DNA from 3 places in the Vibrio diabolicus genome. Region 1 is predicted to be linked to each of the others. Evidence: predicted binding sites of a transcription regulator. Region 1 holds the regulator's gene; each other region holds the start of a gene.
The links. Region 1 encodes MetJ, which represses methionine synthesis genes. Its sites were predicted from a motif close to TTAGACNTNTANANGTCTAA; they were not measured.
Positions count from the first base shown of each region.

Region 2: a site for MetJ is predicted at 4,058-4,077, ahead of FR741_RS13515 (MetQ/NlpA family ABC transporter substrate-binding protein). Genes of this name have one in related genera too.
Region 3: a site for MetJ is predicted at 1,899-1,918, ahead of metK (methionine adenosyltransferase). Genes of this name have one in related genera too.

Region 1 covers NZ_CP042451.1:336,291-343,876, reverse strand. Annotated here, with positions in the region: gene metF (methylenetetrahydrofolate reductase) at 1-60, opposite strand, end outside; gene FR741_RS01680 (bifunctional aspartate kinase/homoserine dehydrogenase II) at 322-2,730, opposite strand; gene FR741_RS01675 (O-succinylhomoserine (thiol)-lyase) at 2,743-3,906, opposite strand; gene metJ (met regulon transcriptional regulator MetJ) at 4,132-4,452, shown strand; gene FR741_RS01665 (malic enzyme-like NAD(P)-binding protein) at 4,565-5,842, opposite strand; gene bfr (bacterioferritin) at 6,046-6,522, opposite strand; gene FR741_RS01655 ((2Fe-2S)-binding protein) at 6,624-6,812, opposite strand; gene tuf (elongation factor Tu) at 7,144-7,586, opposite strand, start outside.
Region 2 covers NZ_CP042451.1:2,864,201-2,871,786, forward strand. Annotated here, with positions in the region: gene FR741_RS13490 (DNA polymerase) at 1-755, opposite strand, end outside; gene FR741_RS13495 (hypothetical protein) at 966-1,706, opposite strand; gene FR741_RS13500 (hypothetical protein) at 2,241-2,420, opposite strand; gene FR741_RS13505 (hypothetical protein) at 2,491-2,865, opposite strand; gene FR741_RS13510 (hypothetical protein) at 2,961-3,431, opposite strand; gene FR741_RS13515 (MetQ/NlpA family ABC transporter substrate-binding protein) at 4,096-4,899, shown strand; gene FR741_RS13520 (hypothetical protein) at 4,993-5,268, opposite strand; gene FR741_RS13525 (DUF4382 domain-containing protein) at 5,498-6,547, shown strand; gene FR741_RS13530 (SIMPL domain-containing protein) at 6,601-7,320, opposite strand; gene FR741_RS13535 (hypothetical protein) at 7,484-7,586, shown strand, end outside.
Region 3 covers NZ_CP042451.1:541,401-548,986, reverse strand. Annotated here, with positions in the region: gene tkt (transketolase) at 1-1,682, opposite strand, end outside; gene metK (methionine adenosyltransferase) at 1,998-3,152, shown strand; gene FR741_RS02680 (DUF2189 domain-containing protein) at 3,555-4,352, shown strand; gene FR741_RS02675 (SprT family zinc-dependent metalloprotease) at 4,421-4,918, shown strand; gene endA (deoxyribonuclease I) at 5,069-5,764, shown strand; gene rsmE (16S rRNA (uracil(1498)-N(3))-methyltransferase) at 5,881-6,612, shown strand; gene gshB (glutathione synthase) at 6,626-7,576, shown strand.

The sequences.
Region 1 (7,586 bases):
TGACAACTCAGCAATATTCTGGTTCAAGGCGTCAATATGGCCTGCGTGCGTGTATCCCATCTTACTCTCCCTGTGGCACTCCGCCACGAAAACAAATTCCTTAAATCGACGTTTAGACGTCTATATGTCTACAGAATGTATTGAATACGATTTAATGTCAACCTTGTAATTATGAATTTTTCTCAAGTTAATAATGAGGATAGTTCAAGTTATTACTTGAACGTTATTTCACCACTTATCACAAGCCGATACTTCAGTATGGCACTGAAGGAAAAATAAAAAACCCTGGTCGGGTTCCAGGGTTTTAGGTATCTCGCAACTTTAGAATAAACCGGCTAATCGGTTGAGGTCGGATTGAATCGCGCCGGCTGTCACTTCTCTTCCTGCGCCAGGCCCTCGAATAACGAGTGGGTTATCTTTGTACCACTTACTTTCAATGGCAAAAATGTTGTCGCACGGCAGAAGGTTGGCGAGCGCATGTTCACGAGATAACGCTTCTACTCCCACCGTCGCTTTACCATTTTTTTCTAAACGCGCAACGTAGCGAAGCACTTGATCGTTTCTCTGTGCTTTTGTCAGGCGCTCTTGCAGTATTTCACTCAACAGCCCTCCGTTATCGAAGAAGTCATCGATACTAAGTTCTCTTAATTCTTCTGGTACTAGAGATTCAACCTTAACGCTGCCCGGCTCAATATCGAGACCAGACTCTCGAGCTAAGATAACCAGCTTACGCATCACATCTGAACCATCTAAATCAGAACGAGGATCAGGTTCTGTTAAACCTTGCTGCCAAGCGAGGTCGACTAAATCATTAAATGGTACTGAGCCGTCAAATTGTTGGAATAACCATGATAACGTCCCAGAGAAAATACCCGATAGAGCAACGATCTCATCCCCACTTTCACGTAGATCTCGCACGGTATGGTTTATTGGTAACCCCGCACCAACCGTCGCGTTGTACAGCCAATAACGACCAATTTTAGCGAATGCATCTTGAACCTGATGGTAATACTGGCTATCAGCCGAACCCGCCACTTTGTTAGCGGAAATCAAATGAATGCCCTGCTGCGCAATTTCTACATAGCGCTGAGCTAAGTCTTTGCTCGCTGTCACATCAAGCACTACGGCTTCATCGTAATTTTTTAGCGCTCCTAAGTGAGTCAACCAAGACCCATCGTTTGCTAGGCCTTCATCATCAAATCGTTCAGCAACACTTGCTGCATCAATACCTTGCTCATCGAACCAGTAGGTTTGACTATCCACGACCGCTACAAGGTCAAAGCTCATTCCATGACGTTTTTCGAGTTCACCTTTTTGAGTTGCAAATAAATTTAACCAGCTAGAACCAATGTTGCCCTTGCCACATAAAGCCACCGCCACGCGCTTTTGCGCTTGGAACAACTGGCTATGAATCGTTTGAACCAACACTTCGGTATCAGTACGACGCAAAACGGCGACTAAACTCAGCCCCGACTCAGTTTCAGAAATAAATTCAACCGGAGAGTGTTTTAATTTCTGATAAAAACCAAAACAATGGTTGGCGTTTTTCGTAACGCCAGCGCCTACCGCCGCTAAGAGAGAGTAGCCTTCTTTGAGCTTAATCTCCGCTTCAACCGCAAGCTCTTGTAAGTGTTTCAGTGCGCCACCGGCAATTTCTGCGGTATACGCCAAGCGCAACGTGTGTTGATCGGGCTGTGCCTCAAATGCCAATGGCTCCAATTGCGCTCGCTGCAACGCTTGTAATACATCATTCTGTGTTTTTTCGAAGTCGTGCCCATGCATGAAAGACAGCTGCACCAATAAAACATCATCCAGCGAGGTAATAATTTTAGCGCCACGGCCAGACGCTAAGACACGCTCAATACGAGTAGAGCCCGATTCCGGCAGATAGCTACACTTGAGGTTGAGATCCATAGTACTTTGCGCCACAGGCTGAAGTGTACGACTGTGTAGGACTGGGGCGGCTAAACGGGCGAGTTCGCTGGCTTCATCCAATCGAAGTAACGGTAACAGACACGCGTCTGCCACCAAACGCGGATCGGCACTATAGACACCGGCAACGTCACTCCAAATGGTGACTGTGCTCACTTCAGCCAGAGCACCAATGACAGTTGCAGAATAGTCAGAGCCATTACGACCAAGTAAAATGGTTTCGCCCGCCTCGTTCTGAGCCATAAAGCCAGTAATTACCACACGTTTATGATTGTGTTGCGCGAGAACTTCTTTTATCAAAGGATATGAACGAGCGCGATCAACTTCAGGTTGAGTCCCGGCTTCCGCACGTAAAAACGCTCGTGCATCTTGTGCAACAGCGGGGATAGAACGTTGAGATAATAACGCGGCCAATAGGCGAGCAGACCAAACTTCTCCGTGTCCTAGTACCGCGGCTTTTTGCGCGCCAGTGAGTGGTGCTGTCAGCTCAGATAAGGTACTGAACTCATCATGCAGTAACGCTAATAGTTCTTCTTGTACTTCATTTTCCAACAAGTTTTCTATTAGCTCCGTTTGGAACTGCCTTAGGCTTTGAAGTGCTTCATGCGCGATTCGGCCATCTTTGTCTAGCCCTTCCTGGAACTCAATCAAGCGGTTAGTGGTTTTTCCTGCCGCCGAGACGACCACAAGATCATTTTCCGTCGAATACTCCTTAAGAATATCCACAACGCGTAAATAGCATTCTGGGTTTGCTAAGCTACTGCCACCAAACTTATGCAGCTGACGTTGTAAAGTCATTATTATCGTCTCCTATTGTTGGGCAGCTTTAGCGAATGCTTGCTCTAAATCTGTGATGAGATCTTGTGCATCTTCCAAGCCGACAGACAAACGCAATAGTTGATGCGACACCCCCGCTTCTGCAAGTGCTTCCTCTCCCATAGCGCGATGCGTCATGGATGCCGGATGACAAATCAAGCTTTCAACTCCACCTAATGACTCAGCCAATGAAAACAGTTGGAGCTCTTTAACGAACACTTTTAACTGCTCAAACGAACCGGCAAACTCAAAGCTCAGCATAGAGCCAAAACCAGTTTGCTGCTTTTTAGCAATGTCATGACCCGGGTGCTCCGGCAGGCTTGGATGATAAATGGTTTTAACTAACGCTTGCTTCTGGAGATAAGCCAGTACCTGCTGTGAACTCTCTTCATGCACTCGCATGCGAGCACCAAGTGTACGAATACCTCGCAGTGTCATGTAACTATCGAAAGGTGTGCCCGTTGCGCCAATACAATTGCCCCACCATGCAAGCTCTTCTGCATGCGCTTCTGTTTTGGTGATGATCACGCCACCAATCACGTCTGAATGACCGTTGATATACTTCGTTGTGGAGTGAATGACGAAATCTGCGCCCAAGTCCAAAGGCTTTTGGTACACGGGTGTCAAAAAGGTATTGTCCACCGCGACCAATGCCCCAACTCGCTTCGCTTTTTCACAAGTCTCAGAAATATCCACCACGCGAACCAGAGGGTTTGATGGGGTTTCTAACAAGATGAGTTTTGGTTTTTGTGCTAATGCTGCATCCAAAGCTTGCTCGTCTGATTGATCGACAAACTGAACCTTAAAATCACCTTTGTTGGCTCGGGTATTAAAAAGACGATAGGTGCCGCCATAACAATCGTGAGGAGCAATAATGAGATCATCAGGGCCAAGAAAAGCGGACACCCATAAATTTAATGCCGACGTACCGCAATTCGTGACAACCGCTCCTTTTCCAGACTCGAGTTCAGATAACGCACTTTCCAACAGTCCGCGGTTTGGATTTCCAGATCGCGTGTAATCATACTTAGGTACTTCACCAAAAGCAGGAAAACCATAGTTAGTGGAAAGATAAATAGGTGGAACGACAGCGTGATATTGGCTGTCTGATTCAATACCAGTGCGTACTGCAATGGTCGCAGGTTTGCGAGAGCTCATGGGTGTATCCTTTCACGGGTAATGACTTCTAAATAGGAATGCGCTATATCTAATGAGTAAAATAAAGTGATCAACACGCTTCCTTTGCTGTTCTGTTCACTTTACTCGTCAAAAAATGAGACGTCAACACTTCTAGACGTCTATATGTCTTTGCTTATGGCGGTAAATGCAGCTAAAATCAGCACCTAAATTATTTTTAACCGATTACATAAATGAAGGTGTGCAATGGCTGACTGGAATGGCGAATACATTAGCCCATATGCAGAGCACGGCAAAAAAAGCGAACAAGTAAAAAAAATTACCGTCTCTATCCCGCTAAAAGTTTTAAAAGTGCTAACTGATGAGCGTACTCGCCGTCAGATCAATAACTTACGCCATGCAACCAATAGTGAATTACTATGCGAAGCATTTTTGCACGCGTACACAGGTCAGCCACTTCCAACAGATGAAGACCTTCGTAAAGACCGTCCAGATGATATTCCAACAGAAGTAAAAGCACTGATGACGGAAATGGGCATCGAATTTGAGTCGTTTGACGAAGAGTAAAAAGCGAGACTGGAGGCTTCAGATAGCAATTCTTATCTCGAGCCAAAAGAATGATATAAAAAATGGGACGCGATTGCGTCCCATTTTCTGTACATCACATCTAATAGATATATTACTCTGCCATGTAGTTTTCAGGCATCTCGATACGAGCAACACCTGAATCAACTGCCGCCTGAGCCACAGCTTTTGCAACACGTGGCAGTAAACGTGAGTCCATTGGTTTTGGAATGATGTAGTCTGCACCAAACTCAAGCTTATCGACGCCTGCGGCCTTCAATACAGTTTCAGGTACAGGCTCTTTTGCTAGCTCACGAATCGCCTCAACGGCTGCAAGTTTCATTTCATCATTGATTTCACTTGCGCGCACATCAAGAGCACCACGGAAGATGAATGGGAAACACAATACGTTGTTTACTTGGTTCGGGTAATCACTACGGCCAGTCCCCATGATCAAATCATCACGAACAGCGTGGGCAAGTTCCGGCTTAATTTCAGGATCTGGATTCGAACATGCAAATACGATTGGCTTATCTGCCATCAGCTTCAACGCTTCCGCTGGCAATAGGTTTGGACCAGATACACCTAGGAACAGATCCGCGCCTTCAATCACGTCTTCTAATGTGCGTTTGTCCGTGTTGTTTGCGAATAGCTGCTTGTATTCATTAAGATCATCACGACGAGTGTGGATCACACCTTTACGATCCAGCATGTAAATTTTTTCGCGCATTGCACCACATTTAATCAGCAGCTCCATACACGCAACGGCTGCAGCGCCAGCGCCAAGACAAACGATCGTTGAGTCTTCAAGCTTCTTACCTTGAAGTTCGATCGCGTTCAGCATGCCTGCCGCCGTTACAATCGCAGTACCGTGCTGATCATCGTGGAATACTGGTACATCACAACGCTCAATTAAACGCTTTTCAATCTCAAAGCAATCTGGTGCTTTAATATCTTCAAGGTTGATACCACCAAAGGTGTCTGCAATGCTTGCAACAGTATCAACAAATTCATCGATCGTGCGATGCTTAACTTCAATATCAATCGAGTCAAGACCTGCAAAACGTTTAAACAGTAACGCTTTACCTTCCATTACTGGCTTAGATGCAAGTGGACCTAGGTTACCTAGACCTAAAATAGCGGTACCGTTAGAAATAACAGCAACCATGTTGCCTTTCGCTGTGTACTTGTACACGTTATCAGGGTTTTGTGCGATTTCACGCACTGGTTCTGCAACACCTGGGCTGTAAGCAAGGGCAAGATCACCCGCCGTTTCCGCAGGCTTTGTTAATTCGACAGCAATCTTCCCTGGAGTTGGATAAGCATGGTAATCCAATGCTTTTTGGCGATGTTCTTCTTCTGGAGTGGCTGCTTGGCGATTGTCTTCAGACATGGACGTTTCTCTTTTTTATTTTTAGGTAAGGGGGCATAAATTCTATCGGATAGAAATCAAACTTCATAGGCAAGATTGCGAGCAATATCCTTAAAAAGCCGATAATAAAAGAGATTAGACCAGATAGCGGGGATAAGCACCTGATTTTCGAGTCAGGTGCTCTTTTCTTCTTACAATTGAAGTACGCAAAATCCTGGACGTTATTACTCTTCGTCTACGTATTGCGCTTGGAGGTAGTTCTCAATGCCAGACATTTCAATCAAGCCAAGTTGCGTCTCTAGCCAATCAACATGCTCTTCTTCATCTTCAAGAATATCTTGAAACAGATCGCGAGACACATAGTCTCGAATGTCTTCAGCATAGGCAATCGCATCTTTTAAATCTGGAATAGCGGCCATTTCAAGCTTTAAGTCACACTCGAGCATTTCTTTAGTGTCTTCACCTATCATCAACTTGCCTAAATCTTGTAGATTCGGTAAGCCCTCCAGAAACAAAATACGCTCAATCAGATGATCGGCATGTTTCATCTCATCGATAGATTCGTGATATTCCTTATCTGCTAGGTGCTTTAACCCCCAGTCCTTATACATTCGAGCATGAAGAAAATACTGATTAATAGCGATGAGCTCATTTCCGAGCACTTTATTGAGATGTTGGATGATGATTGGATCGCCTTTCATGACAAAAACCTCTTCTTTAGCTTCATTTAAATGTAGAAGCAAATGAGAAGGTGTCAAAACGCTAGGCAAATAATTACTTAATTACTGCATGCTCACAGTAATTAGCTAGCTTGTTTGAATACCGTGTAACTGGTTTCCGCTAAAATATCCTTGGCCTGCCTGATGCACTTACCACATTGGCTACCCAATGCTGTGCATTTTTTGATTCCTTTAATATCCGTTACGCCTTCATCTATCGCCAACTTCCTAATTTTCTTGTCGGAGACCCCATGGCAAAGACAAACGTACATACTCAAAAACCTATTAAATTAACCTGTGGCAACCAATATAAACAAGAATAGTTCTTGTTACCAGTCGCATTGATGGGTCTGTTCAGAATATTTTGTTATATAGATTTGGTGACAGTAGGCCAAGATCAGAGAGTTAGGTGTTACGACCAAAGGTGTTGAAAAATAGAGCCGGTAATATTCTGTTTTTAAATTAAAAAATTAACGTATTTCCTACGAACACTTATAACCAAATATAATTTAGATATAAAAAAGGGAAGCCTAAGCTTCCCTTTCTCGATGCGCTTTCTTCATAAAGAAGAAGAGTGCAAGATTTCGTTTAATTCGTTATGAATTAGTCGAAGATCTTAGCAACAACACCAGCACCTACTGTACGGCCACCTTCACGGATCGCGAAACGTAGACCTTCGTCCATTGCGATTGGTGCGATTAGCTCAACAGTCATCTGTACGTTGTCACCTGGCATTACCATTTCTACGCCTTCTGGTAGCTGGATGTCACCAGTTACGTCAGTTGTACGGAAGTAGAACTGTGGACGGTAGCCTTTGAAGAATGGAGTGTGACGACCACCTTCATCTTTAGACAGTACGTATACTTCTGATTCGAACTTAGTGTGTGGAGTGATTGAACCAGGCTTCGCTAGTACTTGACCACGTTCAACTTCGTCACGCTTAGTACCACGTAGAAGTGCACCAACGTTCTCACCTGCACGGCCTTCGTCTAGAAGCTTACGGAACATCTCAACACCAGTACATGTAGTTGTAGTAGTGTCTTTGA
Region 2 (7,586 bases), 730 kb from region 1:
AATTGGTTTTGAAATTGTGCTTGTTCTAACCTCACCAAGAACGAATCATGGTTGGTGAGTAGAAGTGGAATGTTGGCATCATCAAGACGTAGACAGGCTCGGCGCATAATGTCGGCACCTGTTGCTTGAATCTTCCAATTAGTTAGCGAGAGTTGCCCGTCCAAATCCGAAATGGTGTATTTCCAATCTAAGGAACGAGCGAAGCCTTGATTCCGAATAACATCGGCAGATTTAGTGAGATAGCGGTCAATTGGGTAAATAAGACGAGATAGCTCATTAGACAGGGCTCTAATTCGACTCAAGGCAATACCCAGCTTTTCAGCGAGTGTCCGATAACCGATACCATATAAGCGCCCAATGAGCATTTGCTTACACTGGTCACGGCTAAATTGGCCTCCAACTAACTGAACGATATTTTTGTATATGTCCCCCTTTTGGTACCAATTCATGAGCACCTGACATTGCGCAAAATAAGCAGCAATCATAGGCTCTTGTTGCTGGTAATCTAAAAGGGCATAAACACTGCCTTTAGGTGGGCTTAGTACAGACTTCCAGTACTGCTTAGGGACTTGGTTCAGAGAAGAACCAAGAGCATGATCACGACCTGTTTTAGTATGAAAAGCCGAGACGACTGGACGATACCAATGTCCGGTAGAATCTGTGTTTAATGCTTTAACAATTCCTTGATATTGCTTAGCTACGAATTGGCTTGTACCCGATTTTTTCTGTGAGTACGAACCAATTCGCTTAAGCATTGCAGTACGATTTACTCTAATCGCTTCTCTGCTTTTTAGATGCTCTATATGCCGCGTAATACGACGTTGAACATCCAAAGGTGGCAAGCTCGAAACAGATTTAACCTCTTGTACAATATGGTCAGGTAAGTAACCTTGCGCTGAGTGAGCAAGTAACTGTTTATTCAGCGCATAGGTATGTGGTCCGAGACCATAACGTGCGATTGCGATTCATGCTGCAATATCATCGAAATCCAAATCATCAAGGTCAATCTCATCTTCAATTTCAATTTCTTCCAATTCTTCTAACGGCTCTGGGTCGTCAGAGAAAATTCCATCTTCGGAAGGATCTTTCACTCTTTCAGCGTCGGCGTCGTCATTACTCGCTTGCTTTTGTTCAGTATCTCCGTCGACGACGTCAACGAACTCACCTTTATTTTCCAACAACGCTTGAGCTACAGGATGTTCTAGGGAATCGATGTGATACTCTCCACCAAACGTTTCATCAAAAGCTTTCGCTACAAGAGACATATCAACATCGAATGGGGCAATATCATGCTCAACCGAGTAACTATAGACACCAGCCTCTTTGTTACGTTTTACGGAGATAACCGCACCCTCATCACTCACCTTCACCGCATCTAATTTACTGCGGTTCCAAGAGTTTGAAGGGTTGCTACTCAATAGAACAAAGCGAATATCGTTTTTAGTCGTTTGCAGAACATGAAGCACCTTTTGAGATACTTCTTTTTTTGGTAAGGACTGTGCAACATCGGCATCTACATAATATGTATACTTATATCCTGTCTCGTCATCGTATCGCTCAACCGTAAGCAACTTCTGCACTTCAAACTTAGCCATGAATGGCACACCATCTGACGGCATCATGTTCGACAATGCGTTACTAGGAATCTGCGCTTTGAAGTTAGCTACTTTTTCAGCCTGTGCATTTAGTTTTTCAAATAGACTCATATCATTCTCTCCTAAGTTATCAATAGAAATTAATGCGGTTTAATTCAGCATCGCAATAGGCAGCCATTCAGCTACCCATTAAGTTGCAAAATCAACATTCAAAAGTCGTAGAGCGTTACTTTCCAAATTGTTAAAGAGCCTAATGAACAATGGGTTACCTCTGTCCATGGCTGCTATAACAACACGAAGATTTAAGCTTTTGAAGCTTATGTAAACGAGATGTACAGCGCTAAATTCAAGCTATAAAAAGCGTTCGAAAATGGGTTGAAAAAAAAGAAACATAGCTGGAAGGCTCTAAAAAGCCTTTAAACGAGGGGTGTAAAATTCAACCAGTTAAAAGAATGTAAAATCACGTTACAGATGTTAATTAGCCGCTGTTTTAAGCCTTTTGAGAAGGTACTGTTCGAGAAATTATTTTTTTAAAAGAGTTTTTGTGTGACAAACATCACTTTGAATGCGAGTTATTAGTCAGAGCTAATCTATCTACAACAACAAAAAAAGCAGAGGTTATCCCCTGCTCACCTAGCTTGCCCGTCAATCATCTATAACCTCGTCGGCGACAACACCAATTACGAAGCCAGCTATACCACCGATTAATACGGAATATGGATATGGACCGAATCTAGCTCCGAGAGCAGCACCTATTTTCGCTGCACGAATACCTGTGTTCTTTTTGGATTGGGATGATGATTGTGAAAAGGTTTTGCTTTGCATGTTTGCTCCTTCGGGAAGTAAAGAAGAGCAATACCTATCGATACTGCCCTTAGTGATTTAATGTCCCAACTTACTTAACTGAATCGCATAGATGATTTGCGAAGCTACGAGTCATCATCTGACTTTGGTACTGGTTATTTAGCTTCAATGTATTGAGCCAGAACTCATCCCCATCAACTTCGAATTGCATAAATGCTTTCTGCTCTTGATTGCGGAAATTCACATCACCTTCAATATCCACGAAGATTCGACCCGATTTGGTTTTACCTGATTTCCAAGTTTCATTGGTGAATGCTGAGTCGATCATGTCCCCTATTACGTAAGGGCAACCATCTGGGCTGCCTTCTTTAATTGTCTGGATTGCATCATCTGTATCCGAACTAAATAGACCTGCTGATGCACCAAAGCTAGCTAGAACTAACGCACTGATTAGTAGTTTTTTCATTACTACATTTCCTTATTAGGTTTACTGATTGCAGAATTTGATAGTGATTGTTGTCGGTGTCGTCGGTACGACATCAACGACGATAAATGGAAGGGTTATTTTGTTTTCTTGTCTGCGAGCGCTAATAGCTCTGCTTTTAGTTGTTGGTATTCGTCGCCTAGTACGTGAAGATAAATTGATGATTCGGACTTTTTGGCTAGACCTAAGTCTCTAACTATTGAGGCACAGAAACCTTGGTTATTGGCTGAACCTGAAGGATATAGGGATTTATAGACCTGACTTTTCCACGGGTTATCACCTTGAGATTCGATCAACTGGAACAGTTCGTTAAGTGGAACCCAGTGTTTTGAATGCAATCCTGCCCCACCACTTTGTCCGGCAATTCGAAAATAGAGCTGCTTGTCCTCATTATGTTGAGCAATTTCATAGAGGATTTTTCCTTTGGCCTTTGCTCCTAGTTTGGGTGCTTCACCTGTTTCGAGAATGGTAGAGAATGGATTGCCTTCTGGCGTGGTTTTAGATGTATCAACTCCTGCATTCTTCCTGCTGTTTTTGGCTTGGTTCATAGAAACTCCTTTATTTCATTGAGCTAGAAATAAGAAAGCCCCTACCGGACGAATCCAGTAAGGGCTCTTACAATTCAATAATATAAATTCGTTTTGCTGCTTGTTACGCCTAGGGATTTTTCCTGTCTTTTTCCGGTACTGTTCCTGTCTTTCCAACACAGTTTTCTACATTTTCTCGACGGTGGCGGCGGTGATATAGGTTCGGCGGATTTCCCGTCGGCGACGTCAGTAAAATCATGCGGGTAATCAGGTGATGTGATTTTGCTGGTGGATTTCGGGGTGAGTCGGGGCAGGGTTTCTATGTTGATTGTGCAGTGAGGTTGCGTCAGACCTTCGCTCATAATCGATTGGTCCGCAGTTCAAGTCTGCGAGGGGCCACCAAATTTTGAAAGGCGTAGCAGGTTAGTACCTACTACGTCTTTTTTGTGTCTGCTGACTTTGGGTACAGTTGTGGGTGTAGTAATTCGTTGCTCATATCCTCAACAACTTCAAACTTATCATCTTCCTCGATTCTACCCTCTCTTTCTTTTCGCTTATTACCAATCTTTCTATATAGTCGTAGAAACAAAATGTCTGCTCGCTATTTAAACCATTGACCCTTTTTCGACTTCTGATAGGATGGACATGTAAACGTATGGACGTCTAAAGTAAAAATGGAGTTAGAATGAAAAGTATTTGTCACCTAAAGAAACTAGCTTTGGTTCTCACGGCAGTAGTTGGCTTAAGTGCTTGTGGAGAAAAAGATGGCTCTATCATTAAAGTGGGAGCAACCGTAGGGCCTCATGCTCAAGTAGTTGAAGCAGTAGCGAAGGAAGCAGCGAAGCAAGGCTTGAATGTAGAAGTCATCGAGTTTTCTGATTACGTGACACCCAATGCCGCGCTTAGCGATGGTAGCATCGACATTAACAGCTATCAGCACCAACCATTTTTAGACAACTTCAACAATAGTCATGACGCCCAATTAGTGTCGATTGGTCAATCCATTCTGATGCGCATGGGACTTTATTCTAACAAGTATCGCTCATTGCAAGAGCTTCCAAACAATGCACGCATAGCAATTCCAAACGATCCAACTAATGGTGGTCGCGGTCTATTGCTACTCGCCAATGCAGGTTTAATTGAGCTTAAACAAGGTGTTGGCCACAAAGCCGCCCTAACTGATATTACAAAAAATGCAAAGTCGTTTGAATTTGTCGAGGTAGATGCCGCCCAGTTACCACGAACATTGGATGATGTAGACGCGGCTGCGATCACAATGAACTACGTAATGTCTTCTGGTTTAGACCCGAAGAAACAAAGTATCTATCTTGAAGCAAAAGACGCACCGCTGGCCGTCATGGTCATCGCTACTCGTGACGCAGACAAAAATAATGAAGCGTATAAAAAATTCGTTTCTATTTACCAATCTCAAGCAATTCGTGATTATCTCGATCGTACGTTCAAAGGCACAATAGAAGCAGCTTTTTAATCAATAAAGCAACGAATACTTTGCTCACTAATCAGATAGGAAAGAGGCTGATGTTTCTCATAGCCTCTTCTTTTCACTCCTCACTCAATCGGCTTATTGTCGACTTTCAGCCTCTAATCTCATTGCTAAATAAGCTTGGTCCGCAGAAACCAATTCAGGGCGGTTAATCAACTTCCAAAGGAAGTATGGTGGGATTAAAAATACGACAAAGTAGAGAGATTCATGGAAGAATACATCGGCTATCGCTTGCTGATGCTCCCAGAGTGCCGTCAGTGCAAAGAGCTCTAACATCACACCTAAAACGCCAAAGACGACAGAGACAACAATCGCTAAACCCAGTAGTTCTCTAATAAAGTGCTTGTATGCCATGATACTAATTCCTTCTAGCAGTAAGTCATACTAACTTACGCTCATAAGAAACAAGCCAGCTTGACTATTATCAAACTCCCCTCATCACAGTTAAGAACTTAGTTTTATAAAAAAGGACTTGTATATAACGCCATTGAAGATTGACCTCTCTATCACAATACAATGACATCACTTCTCGACTTTGAGACTAGCCTTTTACATTTATCAGCAGTGTAAACAAGAGATCATAATGAAAAAATATACCTACCCTTTACTTGCCATCTCAGGCGGTCTTTTATTGACGGGCTGTGGTAGCGACGACTCTTCATCCGATACAGAAGCAGCCACTTTTTCTCTCAGCGTTTCCGATGCGCCTGTCGACGATGCCAACAAAGTCGTCTTAGCGTTTAAAGATGTTGTCCTTGTACCATTTGACCCAGAAACTGGCGAACAAACTGGAGAACATATTCTGTTAGATGTTAGTGACAATGGAGCACTACACCAAGTTGATCTAATGGAATATCAGGGAAGTAACGCTAAAACGATCATTAGCGAGCAAGACATCGCTCCTGGTGATTATGCTATGTGTGTGTACGCTAAAGACGGCAAACAATTAAACGATACAACGCTGTCATACGTAGAGAAGACAGACGGCAACATCAAAGGCTTAGTTGTGCCTAGCCGAGGCAGCTGTTTTGGTTTTAAACCAGATACGAGCGATCAAGGTCGCTTGAAGTTTTCGCAAAAAGGTCAGTATGTAAAAGTTCATACTGGTCATAATAGCTATGTTGTCGAGTTTGATTTGCGTAAAGGCCTGGCAGATCCAACAGGCAAAGATTACATGAACATGAACTCTAATGCGGTAAGCTTAGTAAACGCATCAGAATCAGGTCATATCGGTGGTGAAGTCAGTGAAATTCAGTATCAAGCGTGTGAAGCAGACAGTGCAGCATCAAATGCAATAAATGACGTTCCTGCCGTTCACTCAGTCTATCTTTACGCAGGTTCGATGGATCGCTCAACCATGGGCGATATGGGCGCGATGGAACCACTCCAAGCGCCAGTTGCAGTAGCTAACGTGAATGAATCGCAAGACGAAGAAGGTAATACAACCTACAGCTACGAGTTTGGTTACATTGGCCCAGGCACCTACAGTATTGGGTACACCTGTACCGCGTATGTTGATACACCAGATAACCATGAAACATCAGAAGATGGCTTCCTGATTTATCAACATTACACACCTGTTGATGTGGTCGAAGGTGAGCATACAGAGCAAGATATCAATCCTATCCTATAGCTCTCGTCTTATCGAAAGCCGCTCACACGATGAGCGGCTTTTTGACTATTATTTTAATCCGATAAGTAATACTGAACGGTTGAGACCACTCGTACTTTCTTAATGTAAGGCGTGTTGCTATCTCGGTCATAAATCGAGAACTGCCCTTGCGTGGCACGTTTGATCTTACCCAGTGAACTCTGTGAGTCTTTCGCAAACTTTTGCGCCACTTCGCGGGCGTTTTTGGTCGCCTCTTCAATCATGTCTGGCTTTACATCATTTAGCTTAGTAAAGCTGTACTCAATGCGGTTCGCGTACGGGTCCTGATTCAGCAGTACGCCTTGTTTTCCTAGCTCACCAATCTCATTAATTGCCGCTCGAACCACATCAACACTTTGACTATAAACCGTAACGGTCCGCGAGGCTAAATAACGAAACTCGATATCTTGCTCACTCCCGTATTGCTGTGCTTTTCGGTCAATGACAGCAGGAGAAGAAAGGGAAACGCTCGTTTCAGGGAGCCCTTTGGCACTTAAGAAATCCAGAATCAAACGCGTTTGCTGATCGATGTCATCAAACATAGCCCCCATATCATTACTCGCTAAGGTGAACTGAATTGGCCAGATCACTGTATCGGCAGAGTACTCTCGTTCAGACAATCCCTTCACCGTTACCACTCGTTCATAGGCTTTGTATTTGACTGCCGTTTGCTGAATAAAAAAGCCCAATACTCCTAAACCAATTATCAGACACAGCCCGAGCCATATTGACGCTTTATTGGAAATCTTCTCCATTCATCCTCCTAATTTCGCCAAAAGTAACAATTCGTCGTATCGATAACATAGCTCAACTATGGCCAGAAAATGGCGACCTAAAGCCAAGTTTTTGTCATGTCGTTCGAAATGGTGAATAGAATAAATTACAATTGAACAGTGTTTCATTGTGGTTTTTAAGATTATGTTGAAAATAAAATGGCTGGTAGTTCTGAGCGGATTATTTGTCTCAACGGCTTGTTTGAGTACTGACGACTTAGTAATGGATGACAACTCAACACAAGCCC
Region 3 (7,586 bases), 210 kb from region 1:
ACTTCAGAACCTGTTGCGATAAGGATTAGCTCTGGCTTGCCTTCGCAATCTTTCAGGATGTATGCACCTTTCGCGATGTTCGCTACTTGCTCAGCTGTACGATCTTGTTGCGCTAAGTTTTGACGAGAGAAGATAAGTGCTGTTGGTGCATCTTTACGTTCAATCGCTAGTTTCCATGCTACGGCAGACTCAACCTGGTCACATGGACGCCATGTGCTCATGTTTGGCGTTACGCGTAGAGATGCCATTTGCTCAACAGGTTGGTGAGTTGGGCCATCTTCGCCAAGACCGATCGAATCGTGCGTGTACACTTGGATATTCTGAATTTTCATCAGCGCAGCCATACGCATTGCGTTACGCGCGTATTCCATGAACATTAGGAATGTCGCACCGTAAGGAACGAAACCACCGTGCAATGCGATACCGTTGATGATAGCAGTCATACCGAATTCACGTACACCGTAGTGAATGTAGTTGCCAGAGAAGTCATCCGTTTCTAGAGACTTAGAACCAGACCACATGGTCAGGTTAGAAGGCGCTAGGTCAGCAGAGCCGCCCATGAATTCAGGAAGCATTTGACCAAACGCTTCTAGTGCATTTTGCGATGCTTTACGTGATGCAATGTTCGCTGGATTTGCTTGAAGATCAGCAATGATTTGGTTCGCTTGTTCTTCCCATTCCGCTGGAAGTTCGCCGTTTAGACGACGTTTAAGCTCTGCTGCTTCTGCAGGGTAAGCTGCTGCGTATGCTTCGAACTTTTCATTCCAAGCCGCTTCTTTCGCTGCACCTGCTTCTTTTGCATCCCACTCAGCGTAAACATCTGCAGGGATTTCAAATGGACCGTACTCCCAACCTAGGTATTCGCGAGCCGCTTGAATCTCATCGTGACCTAATGGCGCACCGTGACAGTCGTGCGAACCAGACTTGTTAGGAGAACCGAAACCGATAATTGTTTTAGTACAGATTAGAGTCGGACGAGGATCCGCTTTAGCCGCTTCAATCGCTGCGTTGATTGCTTCAGGATCGTGACCGTCTACCGCTGGGATTACGTGCCAGCCGTAAGCTTCGAAACGCTTAGGTGTATCGTCAGAGAACCAACCTTCAACGTGACCGTCGATAGAGATACCGTTGTCATCCCAAAACGCGATCAGTTTGCCTAGACCTAATGTCCCAGCAAGAGAACATGCTTCATGCGAGATGCCTTCCATTAGACAGCCGTCACCCATGAACACATACGTAAAGTGGTCAACGATGTCGTGACCTTCTTTGTTGAACTGTGCCGCTAGTGCTTTCTCTGCGATAGCCATACCAACAGCATTAGTGATGCCTTGGCCAAGAGGACCCGTTGTTGTCTCGATACCAGGCGCGTAGCCGTACTCTGGGTGACCTGGGGTTTTTGAGTGCAATTGACGGAAGTTTTTCAGATCATCAATAGATAGCTCATAACCGCTTAAGTGCAGTAGAGAGTAAATAAGCATTGAGCCGTGACCGTTTGATAGCACGAAGCGGTCGCGGTCGGCCCACTCTGGGTTTGATGGGTTGTGGTTTAGGTGAGAGCGCCAAAGAACTTCAGCGATATCAGCCATACCCATTGGTGCGCCTGGGTGGCCTGAGTTAGCTTGTTGAACACCATCCATGCTTAGAGCACGAATTGCATTGGCAAGATGTTTACGAGACGACATGTCTGCTCCTGAGTACATTAAGCGAAACGAAAAGTAGGTCATAATTCTCTCAAAGCCCTGTTAGGTGTGCAAACGTTTTCCAGCCCAAAACCTCACAAATATTGCACCTTTCGCGCCAAATCGTTCGAAGTTCTTAAAATTATCAATAAATCAGGCAAACGTTTGGTTATAACAAAAACCAAAAAAGAGCTTGTAATTCGAGCAATCAAATTTAGAATAGACGTCTAGATGTAGATACACCTACAAAAATTAGTATTAATTTGCGCTGGAGAGTTTATCATTCCCCAGTTTTAAACCAGATATAGTGGAGCTAACATGGCTAAGCACCTGTTTACTTCTGAGTCAGTATCAGAAGGTCATCCAGATAAAATTGCAGACCAGATTTCTGATGCGGTTCTTGACGCGATTCTAGAGCAAGATCCAAAGGCTCGTGTTGCATGTGAGACTTACGTTAAAACCGGTATGGTAATGGTGGGTGGTGAAATCACGACTTCAGCATGGGTAGACATCGAAGAGTTAACTCGTGAAACCGTTCGTGAAATCGGCTACGTACATTCAGATATGGGCTTTGATGCAGATTCTTGTGCGGTACTAAACACAATAGGTAAACAGTCGCCAGATATCAACCAAGGTGTTGATAAAGCTGACCCTAAAGAACAAGGTGCAGGCGACCAAGGCATTATGTTTGGTTACGCTTGTAACGAAACTGAAGTACTAATGCCAGCGCCAATTACTTACTCTCACCGTCTTGTTCAAAAGCAAGCAGAAGTTCGTAAAAACGGCACACTACCTTGGTTGCGTCCTGATGCAAAATCTCAGGTAACGTTCCAATACGATCAAGGTAACATCGTTGGTATCGACGCGGTTGTTCTTTCAACTCAACACTGTGATTCAATCTCAACTTCAGACCTGCGTGAAGCGGTAATGGAAGAGATCATTAAGCCAGTGCTACCTTCTGAGTGGATCAACAAAGAAACAAACTTCTTCATCAACCCAACTGGTCGCTTTGTAATCGGTGGTCCTATGGGTGACTGTGGTCTAACTGGTCGTAAGATCATCGTAGATACCTACGGCGGCGCAGCTCGTCACGGTGGCGGTGCGTTTTCTGGTAAAGATCCATCAAAAGTTGACCGTAGTGCAGCATACGCAGCACGCTACGTAGCGAAAAACATCGTAGCGGCAGGCATGGCTGACCGTTGTGAGATCCAACTTTCTTACGCAATCGGTGTTGCTGATCCAACGTCTATCATGGTGGAAACGTTCGGTACTGAGAAAGTATCTCACGACATCATCATTGAAGCGGTTCGTCAATTCTTCGACCTACGTCCATACGGTCTACAAGAAATGCTTAACCTTCTTCAACCTATCTACAAGAAGACAGCGGCTTACGGTCACTTCGGTCGTGAAGAATTCCCGTGGGAAGCGACAGACAAAGCTGCACTTCTACGCGATTTCGCTGGCATCAAATAATCAAGCCAAGCAAGAATCAATCAAGCCCTCGCCTATGGCGGGGGCTTTTTATTTTCAGCAACTTTTATCCAGCCATTTCGGTTCATACCGCTCTGCCCCACAAAGCAGTCCTGTTTCTCCCTCATTTTTATACCGAATAAATTTTAAGCAATTATTTGTAAATTATCCCATCTCCGCCAATAGTTAAAATATTGTTAATTACAATTTAAATAGAGACGTCGGATGCTGGCGACTGTGGAAGCAACACTTAAGTAAAGACATGAGTCAGGCATCTTTATGGCCGATACCAAACTAAGCCAATGCTCAGATGTAAACTTGAAAAAGTCGCTTCAAGTTTGACTGAACAAAAACCGCTGTCAGTTGGTATAAGCGGATAATGTGGGAATAAATCAAGGAGGAGTTATGCCTCGAACTGTTAATCCATCGGACTTCCACAACAAGCGAAAGGAAGTGCCAGACAACGAATACGCCAGAACCATACCGTGCAATACGGTCAATCTTTCTGCACCTTTTCATTGGCTCGCATTAGGTCTGCATGATTTCGTGCGAATGCCACTTATTAGTGCTTTCTATGGCATCTGTTTTATGGCAGCTGCCATAGGCATTGTTTTGCTCGTACAGTGGCAAGGCACACACTTGGTCGTCATGCCCAGTTTGATTGTTTACATGTTAATCGGTCCGTTTCTCGCGCTTGGCTTGTATGATGCCAGTTGGGAGAGAGAGCGCGGACACAAAGCTAGCTTGTTCCATTCCATGAAAGCGATCGGTCGTAACTCAACATCTCAATGGGCATTCGCCGTGTTACTCGCAGTGTGTATGATATTTTGGATGCGCATTGCCGCTCTACTTCACGCACTCTACCCTTCTGTTCAAGGGGCACCTTTAAGTGAGTTCCTACCCTTCCTTGTCATCGGCTCTTTGGTTGGTTTTGTGTTGGCTTGTGTGGTGTTTAGCATTTCAGCCTTTTCTATTCCGCTCATGATGGAGCGTCGCGTAGATATGATGACCGCTGTATTTACTAGCTTTAATGCGGTGAAATCCAACATTCCAGCGATGATTGTTTGGGCGGCGATCATCTGCGGCGGTATTCTTATCGGCTTTGCGACCTACGGGATCGGAATGTTGTTTACCATGCCAATTCTAGGCTACGGTACATGGCACGCTTACCATGCCACCATCAAGAAAAAACACACTCCGTAATTAACTGATGCTATGATCTGGCCCTCGCAAATGCGGGGGCTTTTTTATTTGATTTATCGAGGTGAGTTGTGGATATAGAACTAAGCTATAAAGCCAAACAAGTGATGGCGGACTGCATCGCGATGGCAGAGCAAGCTTTCAAACGTTCTTTCCCTATTCCAACGATCACCTTCAACGTCCGCGGGAAAACGGCAGGAAAAGCCTACCTTCAATTGAATCAAGTGCGCCTGAATCCCATTTTATTTCGCGAAAACACCCAAGCATTCTTAGATGAAGTCATTCCTCACGAGGTCGCTCACCTAATTACCTATCAGGTTTACGGACGAGTTAGGCCTCACGGCAAAGAATGGCAAGGTGTCATGGAAGCCGTATTTAAAGTGCCAGCCAAAACCACTCACAGCTTTGAAGTAAAATCCGTTCAAGGTAAAACCTTTGAGTATCGTTGTGGCTGTATGACCTACCCTCTATCGATTCGCCGTCATAATAAAGTGCTGCGCAAAGAGGCGACGTACTCTTGTCAAAAATGCCGCCAACCACTTAACTTCACGGGCGTTCAGTTATCGTAATCTATATCTCATAGTGTTACTTGCGTTCCCAAAATAAAGATCGAGTTTATCAAAACCTTCCCTTCGCCACTTATTGTTAACTTACTCATCACTAAAGCCATTTTATGCGTGTTATCATGAGTAAAGTCATACTTTATAAAGACTTTAATCATGAAATACCTATTCTCTCTGTTACTTATCGCGCTTTCTAGCACTGCGGTTGCCGCGCCACCAAGTTCATTCTCTGCCGCCAAACGTGAGGCGGTAAAAATTTATCAAGACCATCCAACGAGCTTTTACTGTGGCTGCAACATTCAATGGCAAGGCAAAAAAGGCTCCCCAGATTTAGCCTCTTGCGGTTACCAAGTCCGTAAACAGGAAAAGCGGGCCGCACGAATCGAATGGGAGCACGTTGTACCTGCGTGGCAATTTGGCCACCAGCGTCAATGCTGGCAAGATGGCGGACGTAAAAACTGCAAGAAAAAAGACAAAACCTTTCGCTTGATGGAAGCAGACCTGCACAACCTAACCCCTGCTATTGGTGAAGTAAACGGTGACCGTTCGAACTACAACTTTAGCCAATGGAACGGCGTCGATGGCGTGAGTTATGGTCGCTGTGAGATGCAAGTGAACTTTAAGCAGCGTAAAGTCATGCCACCAGACCGTGCTCGAGGTTCGATTGCTCGTACCTACCTATACATGAGCAAAGAGTACGGCTTTAAATTATCAAAACAGCAAACACAGTTGATGAGTGCTTGGAACAAAACCTACCCAGTCGATAAATGGGAATGTGAGCGTGACGAGCGCATTGCCAAAGTACAAGGCAATCATAACCCATTTGTTCAAAAAGCCTGTCGCGCACTCTAGTGCTCCTCTACCTTGAAGCGTTTCAATAACTGATATTGAAACGCTTCTTGCCCCTTGTTTTTTCGGTTTAAAGCATCCATGTTATGGTTTAAGTTTATTCTCTTGCTGGAAATCTCATGCGTATCCCTCGAATTTATCATCCAGAAACCATTCATCAACTTGGCTCACTTGCTTTAAGTGACGACGCAGCAGGCCATATCGGCCGTGTTCTGCGCATGAAAGAAGGCCAAGACGTTCTCCTATTTGACGGCAGCGGCGCAGAATTCCCAGCGGTTATCAGTGAAGTCAGCAAAAAGACGGTTTTGGTTAACATTACCGAGCGTGTAGAAAACAGTATTGAATCCCCTTTAGACCTGCACCTTGGTCAAGTTATTTCACGTGGCGATAAGATGGAGTTCACTATCCAAAAGTCAGTGGAACTTGGCGTCAATACCATCACACCTCTGATTTCCGAACGTTGTGGCGTCAAGCTTGACCAAAAGCGCTTTGAGAAAAAACTCGCGCAATGGCAAAAAATCGCCATCAGTGCCTGTGAGCAGTGTGGACGCAATGTCGTTCCAGAAATTCGTCCAATTATGAGCTTGGAAGAGTGGTGTAAAGAAGAGTACGATGGCTTAAAGCTCAATCTTCATCCTCGTGCTAACTACTCAATCAACACACTGCCAACACCTGTTGAGAAAGTGCGCCTACTGATCGGCCCTGAAGGCGGTTTATCGTCTGAAGAGATAGGGATGACTCGAGAATATCAATTTGAAGAAACGCTACTCGGCCCTCGCGTTCTGCGCACCGAAACAGCGGCTCTGACAGCAATTACAGCCTTACAAGTTCGTTTCGGCGATCTTGGTTAAACGGAGAAAAATAATGATCAAACTCGGCATTGTGATGGACCCAATTTCGTCCATTAACATCAAAAAAGACTCTAGCTTTGCCATGATGCTTGAAGCGCAACGACGCGGCTATGAAATCCACTACATGGAAATGAATGATCTGCATCTCGATCAAGGCGTTGCTATTGCAGATACTAAAGTGGTGGAACTAAAAGAAGATCCAAACGGTTGGTACGAGTTCAAATCAGAGCAAACGATCAAACTGTCTGAGCTAGACGCTGTACTAATGCGTAAAGATCCTCCGTTTGACACAGAATACATCTACGCGACTTACATCCTTGAGCGTGCAGAAGAACAAGGTGCACTGATCGTTAACAAACCTCAAAGTCTACGTGATTGTAATGAAAAACTGTTTACAGCGTGGTTCCCTGAGCTGACACCAACGACAATCGTGACGCGAAAAGCAGAGAAAATTAAAGAGTTTCGTGAAAAACATGGTGATGTCATCCTAAAACCGCTTGATGGTATGGGCGGCGCATCTATCTTCCGCGTAAAAGAAAACGACCCTAACGTCTCTGTAATCATCGAGACACTGACCAACCACGGTCAAAACTACGCAATGGCGCAAACCTTCGTGCCAGATATCAGCAACGGTGACAAACGTATCTTAGTCGTAGATGGTGAACCAATGCCTTACTGTCTAGCTCGTATTCCTGCAAAAGGTGAAACGCGCGGCAACCTAGCCGCTGGTGGCACAGGTGAGGCTCGACCACTAAGCGAGACCGATATTAAGATTGCTCAAACTGTCGCTCCGACACTGAAAGAAAAAGGTCTTATTTTTGTTGGCCTTGACGTAATTGGCGACAAGCTAACAGAAATCAACGTCACCAGCCCAACCTGTATTCGCGAAATTGAAGCGGCTTTTGACATCTCAATCACTGGCAAACTGATGGATGCGATTGAGCGTCGAGTAAAAGGCGAATAACTCAAACTGT